Regions from separate parts of the Ornithinibacillus salinisoli genome, predicted to be linked through region 2. Evidence: riboswitches for the same ligand, from Rfam matches in the RefSeq annotation. Region 2 holds a riboswitch; the other holds the start of a gene.

Evidence for each region. A riboswitch is a leader RNA that binds a small molecule or an ion and turns the genes downstream of it on or off. The one in region 2 is predicted to bind preQ1.
Region 1: it holds a riboswitch for preQ1, as region 2 does, so the genes downstream of both, ACFSTA_RS02640 (QueT transporter family protein) here and queF (preQ(1) synthase) in region 2, are expected to answer to the same signal.

What each region holds. Positions count from the first base shown of each region.
Region 1 covers NZ_JBHUMI010000005.1:29,036-33,445, forward strand. Annotated here, with positions in the region: gene ACFSTA_RS02625 (alpha/beta hydrolase) at 1-398, shown strand, start outside; gene ACFSTA_RS02630 (calcium/sodium antiporter) at 437-1,390, opposite strand; gene ACFSTA_RS02635 (VOC family protein) at 1,530-2,369, opposite strand; PreQ1 riboswitch class I at 2,649-2,693, shown strand; gene ACFSTA_RS02640 (QueT transporter family protein) at 2,700-3,182, shown strand; gene ACFSTA_RS02645 (DUF3891 family protein) at 3,308-4,078, shown strand.
Region 2 covers NZ_JBHUMI010000017.1:12,413-16,822, reverse strand. Annotated here, with positions in the region: gene ACFSTA_RS14110 (serine hydrolase domain-containing protein) at 1-296, opposite strand, end outside; gene ACFSTA_RS14105 (queuosine precursor transporter) at 492-1,112, opposite strand; gene queF (preQ(1) synthase) at 1,166-1,663, opposite strand; PreQ1 riboswitch class I at 1,972-2,018, opposite strand; gene ACFSTA_RS14095 (esterase/lipase family protein) at 2,169-3,761, opposite strand; gene ACFSTA_RS14090 (DeoR family transcriptional regulator) at 4,301-4,410, shown strand, end outside.

The DNA.
Region 1 (4,410 bases), on a different contig from region 2:
ACTTAACCTTCCGAACGAAAGAGCTAAATGAATTTCTTAATGAGGCTGCTGAAAAATATGAATTTGATCGTAACAATATTATTGCAATCGGGTATTCCAACGGAGCAAATATTGCTGCGAGCTTGATGTTCCACTATCAAGATGCGCTAAAAGCAGCTATTCTACATCACCCAATGGTACCAAGAAGAGGGATCGAATTACCGAATCTTACTGGAAAAAATGTATTTATTGCAGCTGGTTCAAATGATCCGATCTGTCCAGCCCAGGAATCAGAAGACCTCAAATCATTACTAGAAAAGGCAGGAGCAAGTGTTGTACTGCATTGGGAGAATATGGGGCATCAGCTAACCTATAGTGAAGTGGAAACAGCTGAAAAATGGTATCAAAATTTTTCATAAACAAAACCCGTTCTCACTAGCAGAACGGGTTTCTTTAATTAATTTCTTATAATGATATAAAGAAGATAAGCGGCATACGCAAGTACAAGAATGAATCCCTCTGACTTACCAATCTTATATTTCGTCCTGGAGAATACTAATAATAATACGGTTAAGACGATCATCGCTTTGATATCGAAAAAAACTTTACCATTCACAGGTAATGGAGTAATAACGGATGTTATGCCTAATACGAATAAAATATTAAATATATTACTACCTACAATATTTCCAAGCGCAATCTCACTTTCTTTTTTCAAAGCAGCAACTATTGAAGTGACTAGTTCAGGAAGCGAGGTACCAACAGCTATTATAGTTAATCCGACTAGCGTTTCACTCATTCCCCACGAGTAAGCAATTTCCGTTCCGTTGTCTACCACTAGGTCTCCACCTATGATAATTCCAGTAAGTCCGAGCAGTGTAAAAAATACATTTCTTCCCCATTTTGTTTCACTTGAAATAGGTCCATCTACTTTATTTTTTCTACTTTTCATTGCAACTTCAAAAACATAATACATAAAAATTATTAAAAACAACAATAAAAGAAAACCATCACTACGTGTAATGAGATTTGACCCATGTCCTTGCAAAACAATATCACTAATTAAAATTAGTAATGCAACACTCGCTAATAGTGTAAAAGGGATTTCCTTCCGAATGGTCTCGCTTTCCACTTTCAATGGATATAGCATGGCAGCAACCCCAACAACTAAGGTCAGATTGAAAATATTACTCCCAACTACGTTCCCTAATGAGACTTCTGCCGTTCCTTCCATAGCTGCAATTATACTGACAGTTGCTTCAGGCGAACTTGTTCCAAAGGAGACAATGGTTAAACCAATAAGTATAGATGGCACACGGAGTAACCGAGCAATGTTGGAGGATCCATCTACAAAATAATCCGCACCTTTTATTAACAAGGCAAAACCAACAACCAATAGTAGATAAGCCATAGATTCCTTCCTTTTCTCATGTAAGTTACTATTTATAGTGTATTACGAAATGACCATTCATACCATTAGAATACGTGATAAAGCAAACTTGAATAATAAAAAAGATTACCAAGAATCCCAAGTTGACAATCTACGAAATTTAACAAACTAATCTAATGACATTCCCTGCCGGATCCACGACTTCATTATCATGCTTAACAGTTACACCCATACTGTTTAATTTACTGACTGTTTGTTTCACAGCCTCTTCACTTGGAAAAACAAGCTCAAACCAATTAAGGCCAACACTATTTTTCACTGGTGGTTTAGCTCCTACTCCATTCCATACATTTAAACCGATGTGATGATGATAGTCTCCAGTTGAAGCAAATAATGCACCTGGATATTTCGTTACAATTTTAAACCCTAAACCATTGACATAAAATTTTTCCGTTTCCTCTAAATTTGCAACATGCAAATGGATATGACCTAATATAGTATCCTCTGGCATTCCATTCCATTCTTTGTCACCTTCTGCAAGAAGATTATCTCCATCCAGTGGCTCTGTCGCCATAGCTACCTGCCCTTCTGTCCAATTCCATTCTGATGATGGTCGATCACGGTATACTTCAATGCCATTCCCATCAGGATCATTAAAATATAAAGCCTCACTTACATAGTGGTCCGAAGCACCTAATGGCACACCGGATCGAATACTATGTTTTAAAAAAGATGAAAGGTCTGCTCGCGTTGGTAATAAAATAGCAAAGTGGTATAAACCAGTTGTTTTTGCTTCTCTTGATATAACTTCTGGCGGTTGCTCCAATGATAGGATTGGTGTTTTCCCATCTGCAGTTAATACTACGCTAAGGCTCGATTGCTTCAATACGCGAAACCCCAATATATTTTTATAAAAATGAAGTGACCTTTCCAAATCAGTCACATTTATATTGACCTCCCCAACATAGGTTGTTGGTTTTTGAAAAAATTTCTTTTCCATGAAATAGCCTCCTTTATCTAAAGTTACTTTTTTAAATTAACTTACTTATAGTAATTATTATAAGACTTACTAACTTCACGTGTCAATAAGTGATGCTAATGTGTTTGGAGTAATATTGTTTCATTTTGGAAAGCTATATCTAGGCTTGTAAATAATAGAAAATCTAATACAAAGTGACATAGTAATGGTGGGATCACATATATTTAAGTCGAACACTTTCTAATGTGTTTTGCTTTTGTATAAAGTCATTTAAAGATATACTTAAATGGCTTTTATATGTAGCACGTGGTTCGAAACCATCCCACGTAAAAAAACTAAGGAGAGATTTCTATGAAAAATAAAACGTTGGTTGTTAACGCATTAATTGCAGCGTTATATATCGCTGTGTCTGCACTTATTGTTCCTTTTGGTTTTACAAATATCCAATTCCGCATTTCTGAAGTATTTAACCACCTTATTGTTTTTAACAAAAAGTACTTCTTCGGGATCGTTGTAGGTGTGTTTATCTATAATTTATTTTCACCATTAGGTTGGTATGATCTCGTCTTTGGTGTTGCACATTCTGCTATTTCATTAGCAATTATTATTTTTCTATCCAAATTTGTAAAGAATATCATAGTGCTACTAATTGCTAATACAATCGTCTTTACATTTAATATGTTCATTATTGCATTTGAACTAAATTTGGTACTTAATTTTCCATTTTTACTTACGTGGCTAACTACAGCCGCTGGCGAATTTACGGTATTAGCTATTGGAATCCCAATCGCGTATGCTTTAAATAAACGTGTTCAGTTTGATAAACTAATATAAAGTGAAATTTCATTCAGTAGGTCTTACTATACGTTACAATCTGGATACCTTTAAGCCTAACATCACGATCTGCACTTAGGTGCTTAGCAGATTGTGATGTTTTCACTTACATAAGGAGTGTTAGGATGATTGTTAGAGAACGAGAAAATGAATTTATTATGATTGAGCAGCATAACCACGCTCTCACATCTGGGGACATCATGTCCCACTGGAAAGATTCATTATTTCATGGGAAAGCCAATAGAAAATCCGTAGAAACAGCCATTTATATGCACGATTATGGATGGAAGGAATTTGATAAGCAACCCTTTTGGAATGATCAGACACAGGCACCATATACATTTTCTGATTTTCCTACCTATCCAAAGATTATTCTTTATGCACACGGAATAAATGAGGTTGAAAAAAAGGACATGTATGCAGCCCTGCTTTGTAGTGAGCATTATACTAGATTCCTTCTAAATCATACATCCGTTGAGGCACAATCATTTGTAACGGAAGAGAAAAAGCGTCAAAAACGGATATTAAAGAGCCTTGGCAACATAGATAAGCTTTTGTTCCGCTTTCATTATGGACTTCTTCAGCTCGGAGATAATCTTTCCCTATTCCTATGCTTAAACGAGCCAGGTGTCGCAAAAGAAAAGGAACACCATTTTTTCAAACACGGAATTCCATTAGCTTCCAGTATAGAAGGAGTCAATCAATCTACATTGGGGGTAGAATGGATCGATAATCAAACGGTTTCCGTACACGAGTTTCCGTTTGATCAGGCGTTTACCGTTGCTTTTAATCAAAAAAAAGTAAGCAAAGCTTCCATTAAGGAGCTCGGTTTGATTAATGCATATGAAGAAGCTTCTTCTGAGAAAGTCACCGTTCAACTTGTACCTGAACCTTAAACACCTATAAAAAACTTTTCTTTCTAAAGCCAAACGATTACACGATAGGAAGATTAAAATGTTACTTATTCAACGGTAATGTCTTAATTCTTAGTTGATGTAAAATGCGAAATAACTGCTATGTGACCATTGGTTATTTTCTCTTCACCACTGCTATGATCGACCGTTTGGCATTTTATACTTTAGCGCCTCATCTTTTTGGCGCAGTTTATGTATGATTAGCAACAAAGTACGAAAACACCAAAAGAAAAATCCAAACTAACTCGAATTCTAATAGAATTTCGAATCATAGTTCAGATTTTTCTTTGACTAAACACCTTAGTCCCCATCTA
Region 2 (4,410 bases):
ATTGGATTTATATTCGGAATATAAAAGTTAGGTAAATGCCTAATGACTGGATCATCTAAAGATAGCTTTCCTTCTTCAGCTAATGTAACGATCGCAAGTGCAGTAAATGATTTCGTTACAGAAGCAACCCCGAAAATAGTATCAGGTGTTACCGGTTCCTGTGTCTTCACATCGCTTACACCGAAGCCTTGTTCATATATAATCTTACCATGCTTACTAACTGCAACAGCAGCACCAGGAATATGCTCTTGCTCCATCCGTTGTTGCATACGCTTCTCAAAAATTGACCAATTCATACCATCACCTCCTTTTTATCTATATCTATTATAGCAAATGCTGATTAATTAGTTGTCAATATTCCAAAAATACACGCCAATCCTCACTAAGAATGTTGATGTTTGTTTAGGCAGTACAACTTACAACTTGCTACGATTGATCTATCGACTAGACAACAAAAAAGACATCCTTCAACTGAAGGATGTCTAGTATCATCACACGTAAGCTTCTGTTTTTTGATACTTCTTCCCAATCTTTACTAACAAGTAAGCGATTGGTGTGTCAATTAATGCAATACCTAATTTAAATACATACTGGGTAACGATCATACCTACAAGTACTCCTGTAGGAACGGTTCCCCAGAAAGCAATGGTAATAAAAAGTGTTGTATCAATTAATTGGCTTGTCATCGTTGATAAATTATTGCGTAACCACAGTTTACTTTCACCATGCTTAGCTTTTAACCGGTGAAATATCGAAACATCTACGTTTTGACTAGCTAAATATGAAAGTAAACTAGCCAAAATCACTCGAAAACTACCACCTAAGATTTCTTCGAATTGCGCTTGAGATTCGAAAACAGGTGCAGCTGGAAGTTGAATAGCTATAAATAGGAAAATTAGTGCAACTACTTGTGTAACAAAACCTGCTTGAATTGTTTTTCTTGCAGCTTCTTTCCCATATAATTCCCCAATAACGTCGGTAATCAAATAGGTAACAACATAAACAATTACTGCTGCAGGTAAAATAAACTCCCCAACACTAAATAATTTAACTCCTAAAATATTAGATATTAATAAAAGTCCTACAAATAACGCATTTAAATATATAAACATGTAAAATTCTCCCTTTGATTTAGAAAAGGAACAAAGCTCTTACCCTCAGGATCTTAGCGATTATCAATTTTTTCTGGGTACATATCATGATTCATCATCCGGTGGTCTGCCATTTGCTCATATTTTGTCCCTGGCTTTCCATAATTACAGTATGGATCAATCGAGATTCCTCCACGTGGTGTGAATTTTCCCCATACCTCAATATATCGAGGATCCATTAACTCAATTAAATCATTCATAATAATGTTCATGCTGTCTTCATGAAAATCACCATGATTACGAAAGCTAAATAAATATAATTTTAATGACTTACTCTCCACCATTTTCACATTTGGAATATAGCTAATATAAACCGTTCCGAAATCTGGTTGTCTTGTCTTTGGACACAATGTCGTAAATTCCGGGCAATTAAATTTCACAAAGTAATCTCGGTTCGGGTGTTGATTATCAAATGTTTCTAACACCTCTGGCGTATAGTCAAAAGCATAATCTGTTCCTTGACTCCCAAGAAGTGTCACATCTTTTAAGTCTTCATCTTTTCGTCCAGTCATTTGTATTCCTCCTTCGTTCATTAATTGTGATTGTTCAAAAATGAGTTTTTACCCGACTTTTTGAACTACCTAACAAGGTTGATTTCTAATAGAGTGTTGCTTTTTCCAAGTAATGAATCTTATGGTAATTGTTATAAACTGCCAAGTAGCCTACAGCTCTTAACACCGCTACGGACAGTGGAGTTTTTCGCCTAGCAATCTCATGAAAAAGTTACTTCGCAGTTTATAGTAAGTAGCAACAAACTATTCAAAAAGAACCAAAAACAAAAAAACCACGGCCTAAGGCACATGGTTTATAATCGCATCATCTGTCCTTAGTTTTTTATAGAGGGTTGAAGCTAAGAACCTCTTCCGTTATTTGTTAACGGATATATAATTGATCCATTTCACTCGACTAATTATATAAGGGAATGAATAGCTTGTCAATGAAATATCTAAATGAATAGATTCCAAGTAAAAAGCTGCTATGTTAGTGGGTCACAACCACTTACATAGCAGCTTTTTATTAATCTGTATAAACGGAATCAATTATTGTTCGCTTAAAAGCTTCTCCTCCCTTTGTTATACCCTCTATATCTATCGTTATATTATAAACTTCGTTCGTTTGATCAAACACTAATACTTTTGATAGATCCGTACCACCACTTACCGTGTATGTTTTTCTATTTTCCTGATTTCTCGATTCTGTTATGCGATATGTTGCTTTTAATGTTTTCTCTTGTACTTGTAATTGATCCACTTCTAAATGATAGTTTACCTGAAGATGATCATTCGAATCTGATTTTTCATTCCGAAGAACGATTGGATTGGCCGTATAATCAGCCAACAATACGTATGCACCATCCTCTTTTGGTGTCATTTTGACTTTCCAATTTCCGGCGATTGGTTTATCGATAGTTAGGTAGTAACTGGTTGAACCTATAAATACTCCGTCTTTATTTTTAGTAGCATCTATTTTCGGTGTAGTCAGATTTCCTTTTGGGTCTATTAATCTGATTTCAGATAAATCATCAGAAGTCATAACATGCAGCCCTATCCGTTGCACACCATCTTCTACAAAAACAGTTACTTCGTTGTTCTCCCTTTCAACCAAAGAACCACCATGTACCCATTGAGTAGCTGCCGATGAATGTACATCTTCACTTGCATTAGGCATGGAAGTTGTACTAGGTTGTTGATTTCCCATTACATAATTTTCGAAAACCGGAAAAGTTGCCCCGGTTCTTATTGTCGTATGGTTCCAATCACCAATTGCTAGCTGTTGCCCACCAGGAAGCCTGCTACTCGATGTAGTTACAACGCCATCATTAGATCCGTACTGTGATAAATACACACCGCCATACCATGTGGAAGAGAATACTGACCCCCAATTCGTACCACCTAGCGTGTAGTAATCGTTGTAATATGCCATCGACTGGTTATCAATTTGAGAACGAAAATGCTCCATATTAGCCATCTGCAATGCATATGTCCCATCACCCTGTGCTCCAATTAAATCAGCGAGCCAACTAGCCCAAGAGCTATACGCCAAATCAGCCAGTTGCGATCCATGGTGCGGACTCGATAATGTAATAACATTGTCTACATATTGCCAAGCCCCATAGTAGGTTAGTGCCGTTTGCGTATCCACGCCACCCTTACTATAAGCTACAACCGTAACTGGTTTTCCAAAATGAGCGGAAATCTCACTAATTTTCTCTGCTAACAACTGTCCATTATCCCACATATCTGCCGATGCTCCACCTGCATCATGCAATTGCACAAAAGCAGTTTGATATCCTGCATCTACAGCTGTTTGGTACATATCATTATCTTCCCAAAAAATCTGTGCAACGTTATTTAGTCCCGGGACAAATAAAATTACGGGGGAATTCGGAACTGGATTAGCAGGTACTGCGCCAATATACCACTCTCCTGGTGTTTCATCATTTCCGTTGTCCACCTTTCCCATGATTGTATAGTCATTCGAATCACCTACTAACGTTGGCGTAGGTATATCATCGGTAAGATCTGAACCTGCCGAAACCGGATAACTTAAACTAAACGAAATCACCATTATGAAACCAATGATTAGCAGCCGCTTTATTCTAAGTTGCATCCTCTTCCTCCTAAGTTTTTTTCACTTCACAAAAAATGTATTCTTAGACTTCAAAGATAATGAAGGATTGGGAGTATTTGGGTCATAGTACCTGGGGGTGGGTAATTTAGATGATTTACTAGAAAAAAATCTCCTTAATAGAGGGTAATCTATCAAGGAAATTTTTATATTGCTATTTTATTTTGGTAATTGTTAACCACTTCAATACGTCTTGAATTTTTTCATCCCAATAGGCCCATTCATGATTACCAACCAGGTCCAAAATCATTCATAGCATTGGAATAAGAATGAAGCAGTATTTTATCAACTGTTATCTGAACAGGAACATCACATTTCACAGGTTCTCTAGTAAAATTACAAATGAATTACCAGATGTTTGTAGCAACTGTTAGTCGACGTCCACAACAATCTCATTATGTTCACGTAACTGTCATTTCTGTCACATATCTGACATTGCTTTACGAATAATCAATTGATATGCTTATGTTAGAATATGTTGGAAATTGTTAGAGTGATGGAATACGTGCGGAGGTGCAAGCATGCTACCTGTTGAAAGACAAAATCGAATAAAAGATCTCATTTTAAGTAATCAAAGCATGAAAATTTCCGAGCTAAGTAAAGAACTCGGTGTATCCGAAATGACGGTTCA